Regions from separate parts of the Romboutsia sp. 1001713B170131_170501_G6 genome, predicted to be linked through region 1. Evidence: riboswitches for the same ligand, from Rfam matches in the RefSeq annotation. Region 1 holds a riboswitch; each other region holds the start of a gene.
What was found. A riboswitch is a leader RNA that binds a small molecule or an ion and turns the genes downstream of it on or off. The one in region 1 is predicted to bind thiamine pyrophosphate.
Positions count from the first base shown of each region.

Region 2: linked by a shared signal. The riboswitch ahead of thiC (phosphomethylpyrimidine synthase ThiC) and the one ahead of thiS (sulfur carrier protein ThiS) in region 1 are both predicted to bind thiamine pyrophosphate.
Region 3: linked by a shared signal. The riboswitch ahead of thiD (bifunctional hydroxymethylpyrimidine kinase/phosphomethylpyrimidine kinase) and the one ahead of thiS (sulfur carrier protein ThiS) in region 1 are both predicted to bind thiamine pyrophosphate.

Region 1 is NZ_JADPFC010000003.1:34,458-37,889, forward strand. Features, by position in the region: gene I4U89_RS08915 (thiazole synthase) at 1-612, opposite strand, end outside; gene thiF (sulfur carrier protein ThiS adenylyltransferase ThiF) at 632-1,438, opposite strand; gene thiS (sulfur carrier protein ThiS) at 1,440-1,634, opposite strand; TPP riboswitch at 1,765-1,876, opposite strand; gene I4U89_RS08930 (CPBP family intramembrane glutamic endopeptidase) at 2,099-2,875, shown strand; gene hpf (ribosome hibernation-promoting factor, HPF/YfiA family) at 2,968-3,432, opposite strand, start outside.
Region 2 is NZ_JADPFC010000004.1:233,811-237,242, forward strand. Features, by position in the region: gene nrdE (class 1b ribonucleoside-diphosphate reductase subunit alpha) at 1-832, opposite strand, end outside; TPP riboswitch at 1,212-1,314, shown strand; gene thiC (phosphomethylpyrimidine synthase ThiC) at 1,425-2,738, shown strand; gene I4U89_RS11205 (calcium/sodium antiporter) at 2,877-3,432, shown strand, end outside.
Region 3 is NZ_JADPFC010000001.1:377,066-380,497, reverse strand. Features, by position in the region: gene thiM (hydroxyethylthiazole kinase) at 1-658, opposite strand, end outside; gene thiD (bifunctional hydroxymethylpyrimidine kinase/phosphomethylpyrimidine kinase) at 677-1,483, opposite strand; TPP riboswitch at 1,634-1,730, opposite strand; gene I4U89_RS01850 (DEAD/DEAH box helicase) at 2,001-3,113, shown strand.

The sequences.
Region 1 (3,432 bases):
TACAAGTACTGCTGCTGCCCCCATTTCCATAGCTTCCATAGCTTGAGATGGTTTTCCAATTCCTGCATCTACTATTATTGGTATATCTAATTCTTCTATCATTATTTTTATCATTTCTTTCATTTTAAGTCCCCTATTAGAACCTATTGGTGCCCCCAGTGGCATAACTGCTGCTGCCCCTGCTTCTATTAACCTTTTTCCTGCATATAAATCTGGGCTCATATATGGAAGAACTACAAATCCTTCATCAGCAAGTGTTTTAGTTGCTTTTATAGTTTCTTCATTATCGGGTAATAAGTACTTTGTATCACTTATTACTTCTATTTTTATAAAGTTTCCACATCCCATTTTTCTAGCTATTCTTGCTATCCTAACAGCTTCCATATGATTAGTCGCTCCTGATGTATTAGGAAGTATCGTCATATTGTTAGGTATATGTGATAGTATATTTTCTTCTGTATTGTCTAAGTCTACTCTTCTTAATGCCATAGTTATTATTTCACTGCTACTTGACTCTATCACTCTTGGTAACATATCATTTGAACTATATTTTCCCGTTCCTATTAAAAGTCTACTATTAAACTCATGTCCATTTAATATTAATTTATCCATTTTTATCCCCCATCTAATCTTATTTGTCTTCTATCAATATTTTTGTTGCTAAATTAGCCATGTGATTAGCACATATAGCCACCCTTGGTGCCATAAGCCCATCACCTTCTTTAGCTTCATTTATCTCATCTCCACATATATAAAATTTGTCTCTAATTTTTCTTGTTTTTATTATGTTAGAATCATAATATCCTGCCATTCCAGATGAGGATATTAAATATTTATCTCTCATTTTAGTTAAAATGTTATTTGCAATTTCTGCTTTGTACTTTGGATTATCAAAAGCCTCTATTATTATATCTACGTTTCCAAATTCATGTATATTTGCTGAATCTATTATTTTGTTTATAGTTTTAACTTCTATAAATGGATTAATATTTTCTATATTATTTTTAAGTGCCTCGGTTTTATATTTTCCTATATCACTTATAAAATATTGTTGTCTATTTAAATTAGATGGTTCTACTATATCAAAGTCTGCTAATATTAATGTTCCTACGCCTATCCTAGCTAAAGATATAGCTATATTTGAACCCAATCCACCAATACCTAATATTGCTACTTTTCCATTTTTTAATTTGTAGTGAACATTTGGAGTATGTCTGCTAACCATAAGATTTTCTAATTCTTCAAATTTTGGAATTTCACCCCTTTTTATTAATGTAACTCTATCATTTTCATATAATTCTAAATCTACACATGCATCTACTGGATGACCATTTAATATTATTATCTCTGCATCTTTTTTATATTTTTCTTTAACTTTATCTACTGTAACTATATCTTCATCAATATTTACAAGTAGTTCATTTATAAAAAGTTGCATCTTATCCCCCTCCAACAAACCTTATGACTTCTATAACATCTTCTTCTCTTAGTATATAGCTATCGTATTGATTATTTTCAATTATGTTTAAATTTATCTCTACTACTACTCTATCTTTTTTTACCCCAATATCTTCTAATAATTTTGATATTGTCATACCTGATTTAAATTCAAACTCTTTCCCATTTACCTTCACTTACATTTCCTCCTTTTAAGGATTATCTTTTATAAGATATAAAAATAATTATATAAATTTAACTTTAATGGCATTAAAAAAGCACTCTCTTTTTATAGAGAGCGCCTTATTTAACTAAAAATCTAGGTACATTAAAATATACGAGCTTCCCTACGTAAGAATTATCTTAATCAGGTTCTTAGAGTCTGAAAGTTATGGCTTTACTTCTCAGCTATCCAATCATAGCTCCCCTAGCTTTTATTTATTTTTACAAGTTGAGTGTAGCACAATGTATTTTCATAATCAACAAATTATTAGTTTATAAATAAACTATATATATATTTATTATACGAATTTTATTTAATTTCCCTATTAAATTAGTTAGATTTCTTATGTATAATAATTATATAGTTATTCAATAATTTCAATATACTTTGAATTATTCTATAAATTAATTCTTATAAAAAATTCGGAGGCGAAAAAAATTGATTTCAAAAGATACAAAGTACTTTTTTGTAGTACTAATACTTTTTTGTATAATTGGATTTACAGTAACTATATCTACAACACAACTCAATATTTTAATATATGGTTCTCCTATTTTTATGTTATTTTATGCACTTTCAGGGTATTCTCCTGCTTTAGCTGGATTAATTACCGCTAAAAAGTTTTTGTCTAAAGATGAATTTGATAGATTTTTAAGGAACTGTATAAATGCAAACAGGAGTTTAAAGGAATATTTATATGTTATTATTGCCACTTTAATACTTTGGACCGTTCCATATATAGTAGTTGAAATATTTAGAGGATATGGTGCCTTACTAAAATCTCCACTAATATTTTTAAGTTGGTTAACTCCTATAATGATATTTGGGGGAGGATTAGAGGAAATAGGATGGAGAGGTTTTTTACTTCCTAAATTACTAAAGAAATATTCTCCTTTTAAAAGTTCTCTAATAATAGGTGTTATTTGGTCCTTATGGCATCTACCTTTATGGTTTGTAGTTGGTACACCACAACAACATACTAATTTTATTCCATTTGCTCTTAGTTGTATTGCTTCATCTTTTGTACTTACTTACATATACATGGAAACTAATAGCATTTGGCTTTGTATATTATTTCATGCTTTAGATAATGCTTGTTCTTATGTATTTGAGTATGATGTGGATTTACATATAATTATAGCTCTAGCAACTTGTCTAGCTGGTTTTATTATATTTTATATATCAAAAAAATGTATAAAACTAAAATCTAAATAATTCAAGTTATGTTAATAATAATAAGCTATTTTTTAATAATAAAAAACGTATTGAAAATTTCAATACGTTTTTATTATTAAATGTTTATGGTATTACACTTGTTCTATAAGGCCATATCCATCATGTCTTTTATATACAATACTTGTTTCATTTGTTTCTATATTTCTAAATACAAAGAATTGATGTCCTAATAAATTCATTTGAACAATTGCATCTTCTGGAGTTATTGGCTTGTCCATTTTAAATTGCTTTCTTCTTTTTATTACATCGTCATCTAAATCTATTTCTTCATATTCCTCTATATTATCAAATCTTATACTTTCATTTTTTCTATTTCTTCTTATCATTTGTGTTTTATATTTTCTAAGCTGTTTATAAAGCTTATCGTATAATAAGTCTATTGCTGAATATAAATCTTCTTGGCATTCTTCAGCTCTAACGATAGTTCCATGTTTAGTATATACTGTCGCTTCAATACTTTGATTTTTTCTCTTTACATCTATTTTAACATGTACATCAAAATCATCATTAATATATTTTTCTAGCTTTTCAAACTT
Region 2 (3,432 bases), on a different contig from region 1:
ATGCCCCTAAGGATAATGATGCTAGTCTTATTTTTTCATCTGCATTTATCTTTTTGGTATCCATAAGTAATTCAAAATCTGGATGAAATACACTTAAATATACAGCCCCTGCACCTTGCCTTGCTCCCATCTGGTTAAAGTAGGTAAATGACTGTTCTAGCATTTTTGCAACCCCTACCACACCACCAGCTGCACCTTCTATATCCTTAATAGGGTCTCCCGAAGCTCTTAATCTTGATAAGTTAAGCGCTACTCCACCACCTATTTTTGATAGATGATTTGATGATGATATTGCATATGATATACCTTCTGTACTATCTTCTATAGATATCAAAAAGCACGATACCATTTCTCCTGCCCTAGCTCTACCTGCATTTAAAAATGTAGGTGTTGCTGGTTGAAATTCTTGTTTTATTAGCTTTTCTGCTAATTTTTTTACTAAGTTTTTATCACCATTTCCAAGTGCTAAAGATACTATTAGTACTTTATCATTATAGCTTTCTAATATTTCCTTATTATCATTTGTTTTAAGTGCATAGTTTTGATAAAACTTATTTGCACTCATATATGAGTTAAATTTAAATCCATAGTTTTTTATAATTCTTTCTATTTCTTTTATAAAGTCTATATCATATTTTTCTATTACTTCTTTAGAATAGTAATTATTTTCTATTAAATATTCTAACCGTTCTTCAAGACTATTAAATATCTTTGTTCTAGGTTTTATATATTCATTTATATAACTGTATAATGCTTCTTTATCTTTTTCTAATTGATATTTTCCTTCTTTATTTTTTATTATGACTTGATTATTTAGTTCTATCCAGTTCATTTTTCCCACCTTTTATTTAATGTTTTTCTAATCATTATCTACCACTTATAGATATAATATTTAAACCTAATACTATATATTGTATATACACCAATAAAAGTATTCTTAATCTATTATTATATTTTATTTTTTTTATTCTTTTTAATATATAGTTTTTTCAACACATATGGCATTGATTTTTTTATAATTACTATATATATTTACAAATAATATTTATTATGGTATTCTTAAATTAAGTGGGAACTTATATTTTATATAAGTATTACGCTAGCCCAAATAAAGGCACCTATCTTTTGATAGGTGCCTTTCCGTTTTTATAAGTATAAAAAATTTCTTTACAATACATAAATAAAGAACTACAATGTTTTTGAAAAGATATCTAACTAACTAGGGGTGCCTTTTGGGCTGAGAAATGATAAATTCATTAACCCTTCGAACCTGATGTAGTTTATACTACCGTAGGAAAGTTACTTTTGTGTTTATTAATAGCTATAAAACAAATATAGTCTATTTATTAATACATATTTTAAGAAGCTTTGCCTTATGGTAAGGCTTTTTTTATTTATTAAAATATAATAAGGGGGATTTTAATATTATGTATACTACTCAAATGGATGCTGCTAAAAAGGGGATAATTACTAAAGAAATGGAAATAGTAGCAAAAAAAGAAAATATGGATGTTAATATTTTGAGAGAGCTAATATCTAAAGGTAAAGTAGCAATACCTGCTAATAAAAATCATAAATCTTTAAATCCTGAAGGTGTAGGCGAAAAACTAAGAACTAAAATAAATGTAAATTTGGGTATATCAAAAGATTGTTGTGATATTGATGAAGAAATGAAAAAGGTTAATTTAGCATTAGATATGAAAGCTGAAGCTATAATGGACTTAAGTTCTTTTGGTAAAACCAAAGAATTTAGAAAAAAACTTATATCATCTTCTAATGCTATGATAGGAACTGTTCCTATATACGATGCTGTTGGTTTTTACGATAAAGAATTAAAAGATATAACTGCTAAAGAATTTTTAGATGTAGTAAGAAATCATGCAAATGATGGTGCAGACTTCGTTACTGTACATGCTGGTATAAACAAAGAAACTGCATCTGTTTTTAAAAGAAACAAAAGACTTACTAATATAGTATCTAGAGGTGGTTCTTTAATGTATGCTTGGATGGAGCTTAATCAACGTGAGAACCCTTTTTATGAATACTTTGATGAATTACTTGATATATGCGAAGAATATGACTTAACATTAAGCCTTGGAGATGCTCTAAGACCTGGGTCTATAAATGACTCTTCAGATGCTTGTCAAATAAAAGAATTGATGATATTAGGTGAACTTACTCTAAGAGCATGGAAACGAAATGTTCAAGTAATAATAGAAGGTCCTGGACATATGTCATTAGATGAAATCGAGGCTAATATGTTACTTGAAAAGAAACTTTGTCATGGTGCACCATTTTATGTGCTAGGTCCTATAGTTACAGATATAGCTCCTGGATATGATCATATAACAAGTGCTATTGGAGGTGCCTTAGCTGCTAGTTATGGAGCTGACTTTTTATGTTATGTAACTCCAGCAGAACATTTAAGGCTACCTAACTTAGATGATGTTAAAGAAGGTATTATAGCTACTAAAATAGCTGCTCATGCTGCAGATATCGCAAAGAAAATTCCTAAATCTAGAGATATAGATAATCAAATGAGTAAAGCTAGGCAAGAGCTTAATTGGGAGAAAATGTTTGAACTTGCTATTGACCCACAAAAAGCTAGAAGATATAGAAACGAGTCAACTCCTAAACATGATGATAGCTGTACAATGTGCGGTAAGATGTGTTCTATGAGAAATATGAATAAAATAATGAGTGGTAAAGACTTAAATTTATTAAGAGAAGATAATTAGTTACATACTTAATTTAATATTATAAATATCTATTATATTCTTTGCATAACTAAGTTTCATCATATTTTAATGATTTACAAAAGAATACATAAAGTGGTATACTGTCCTTTATAAATATATATTTTGGGAGGAATATTAATGGCATTTATAATATTAATATTAGGTTTTATTTTCCTTATAAAGGGTGCTGACATATTTGTCGATGGTGCTGCTTCAATTGCTAGAAAATTTAATGTTCCAGCTATGGTTATAGGTCTTACTATAGTAGCTATGGGTACATCTGCACCTGAAGCCGCAGTAAGTATTACATCATCATTAGCAGGACAAAATGATATGAGTGTTGCTAACATCGTAGGCTCTAACTTTTTTAACATACTTGTAGTGTTAGGTGTATCTGCAGTAATTGCAAAGTTACCAGTTCAAAAAGATACTATAAAAAAAGATACTCCATTTTTAATAGGTATAAGCTTTATGTTGTTACTATTTTCACTTGATTTACATATAAATAGATTTGAAGGTATTTTTTTCTTAATAGTATTTGCCTACTTCTTAATAAATACTGTAAAAAGTGCTAAAAACTCTAATAATGAAGAAGACTTATCTGGTGGTGAAAGTGCTATAGCTATAGAAGCTGAAGTAAGTGAAGATGTTCCTATGTTTAAAACAATTATATTAAGTTTAATTGGTATAGCAG
Region 3 (3,432 bases), on a different contig from region 1:
TCATAGTCATTATTCCCATAGAAATAGCCTCTAAAGTTTTATTTGTACATCCAAGATATGATCCTATTAAACTAGCACTCATACATCCTGTACCTGTTATAGACTTTAACTTACTCGTTCCATTATATATTTTTATTATTCTATTCCCATCAGTTACACTATCTACTTTTCCAGTTGCACAAACTACACATTCTAATTTATTGGCAATCTTTTTTATAGCTTCATCAATATTTTTGTCATCATCAAAAGAGTCAACACCCTTACCTTTAACATCAAATCCACCTATATATTTTATTTCAGCTATGTTTCCTTTTATTGCAGTGAATTTTACTTCATTTAATAATCTCTCTACAAAATTTGCCCTAGTTTTTGTAGCAAATACTCCTACTGGGTCAAGTATAACAGGTTTATTGTACTTATTGGCCATTTTACCTGCTTGTAAAAATAATTCTAAGTTAGAAGATTTCATAGTACCTATATTTATAACTACTGAACTTGCTACCTGAACTATTTCTTCTACTTCCTCATATGAAAAACTCATTAAAGGACTTGCTCCTAGTGCTAATGTTATGTTAGCACAATCATTTATAGTAACTTCATTAGTATAATGAAGCACCAATGGATTAACTTCTTTTACTTTATTTATTAAACTATACATATTCTATCCCCCTAAATATTAGTTTTGTAAGTTTTCTATTTCATAAAAATGATGAACTGGTCCTACTCCATTTCCTATATCAAAACTATATCTTATTGCATTAGTTATATACTCTTTACTTCTTTTTACACTTTCACATATATCATATCCTAAGGCTAAGTGTGCAGTTATTGCTGAAGATAGTGTGCATCCTGTTCCATGTGTGTTTTTTCTATTCAGCCTTTCACTCTTATATACTTCAAATACATCTTTACCTATAAGTATATCTACAGCATCACCGTCTAGGTGTCCCCCCTTCATAAGCACAAACTTTGGCCCTAATTCTAGTATTTTTTGACCTGCTAATTTCATGTCCTCAACTGAATTTATTTTAATACCTGTTATTTCTTCTGCTTCTGGTGTATTTGGTGTTATTATGTAAGCCATTGGTATAAGATAATCTATCATACTTTTTTTTGCTTCTGGCTTAAGTAATGAATATCCACTCTTTGAAATCATTACCGGATCAATTACTAAATTTTCTGGCTTATACTTATCTAAAGTTTTTGCTATTTCTTTTATTATTTCTTCACTAGATACCATACCTATTTTTAAAGCTTTTGGACGTATATCATCAAATACAACTTCTATCTGTTTTTTAATTATCTCTTTACTTAAGTCTTCTACCATAAATACACCTTTAGTGTTTTGGGCTGTTATAGCTGTTATAACACTCATACCATAAGTTCCTATTGCACTAAATGTTTTTAAATCAGCTTGTACACCCGCTCCACCAGATGAATCTGAACCTGCTATTGTCAGTGTAGGTACTTTGTAATTTCTCATATGATTCTCTCCCTTTTATTTATTAAATATTTAATTTGCTAAAGCTTGTTATCTTCTCAATTAACTTCAATATCATATATTTTTGCAATTAAAAAGCTATACCCCAACATTGGAATATAGCCTTAATTTCTAATTTAATATATAATATAATAATATATTATCAAGCTTTCCTACGCTGGTATTATCCAGATCAGGTACAAGGGTTAACATTTCGTCTCTCAGCCTTTCGGCACCCCTAGCAAATATTTTATTTTATATTTATAGTATATTTCTATACTTCAAATAAATCAACTTTAATTATAATTTATAAAATGTTCTGTATATTTATACATATTACTATTTATTTAATACCCATTAATATATAAAACTAACAATAATATTTTGTATTAATAAATAATATTATTAGTATTAATTATAACTATATGATATTATTTATTAATATGGAAAATATAAATAAATAATCCGCTTCGGTCAAATCCGTTGCTCAAATTATAAAGATATTAAGAGGTAATATATAATGAATTTTAAAGAACTTGGAATTAGCGAAGAAATCGTAAATGTACTTAAAAATAAGGGGATAACTTCTCCCACACCTATACAAAGTGAAAGTATTGGATTTATTAAATCTGGAAAAGACGTTATAGCAGAAGCTCAAACTGGTACTGGAAAAACCCTAGCTTTTTTGCTTCCTATATTTGAAAATATAAATCCAAAAGCTAGCTATGTTCAATCGCTTATCTTATCACCAACAAGAGAGTTGGCTATTCAAATAACTGAACAAGCTATGGAACTTTCAAAAGGTAAAAATATAAATGTATTATCTGCTTATGGTGGAAAAGATATAGCAGGTCAATTAAAAAAATTAAAAGGGGATATACATCTTATAATAGCTACACCTGGAAGACTCTTAGACCATTTAGATAGAAAAACTGTAAACCTTAGTAAATTAAAAACTTTTGTTCTAGATGAAGCTGATCAAATGTTATTTATGGGATTTAAAAATGAAGTTGAGGCTATATTAAAAGAAGTTCCTAAAAAGCGTCAAACTTTATGTTTTTCAGCAACTATGAACTCACAAGTTAAAAAATTAGCTTATAGATATATGACAGATCCTGTTGTTGTATCTATAGAAAAAGAAGAAATAACTCTTGAAAATATAAATCAAGAAGTTGTAGAAACTACAGATAGAAGAAAACAAGATGCACTATGTTCTGTTCTTGATAAAGATAATCCTTTTTTAGCTATAATATTTTGTAGAACTAAAAGAAGAGTAGATGCTTTAGATGAAGCACTTTGCCAAAGAGGTTATAATTGTGCTAAACTTCACAGCGATATTCCTCAATCAAAGCGTGAAAGAATTATGAAATCTTTTAGAAATGCAGATATACAATATCTTATAGCTACTGATGTTGCATCTAGAGGTATTGATGTTACTGGTGTTACTCATGTATATAACTATGATATACCAGAAACTTCAGAAGACTACATACATCGTATAGGTAGAACTGGTAGAGCTGGGGAAAAGGGCTATACTTGTCTATTTGTTGCTCCAAAGGATGAAAAGTATTTAGAGCAAATAGAAAATGATATAAAATATTCTATACCAAGAAGAGAAATAGATAATAATTAAAAATAGCATATAATAGTAATGTACATTTATATAAAAATGCCTAAAGGAGATATCTCCTCTAGGCATTTTTATTCTTTATTTTCTATATCTTTACTTTCTAATTCTTCTTTAGTTAATATCTTTTTTCTAGATATAAGCATATTGCACTCCATGCAATAATAATTAATAGTACCTCATCCATCTAGTACATCTAGTTTAGATTTACAATTTGGACAATAATAATCTTTATTCATAATGTCACTTCCTTAATGTTTGTTATAAATATTATTTTACTAATTGTATAAAAACAATTCAACAGTTTATCGTTAAATAATTATCA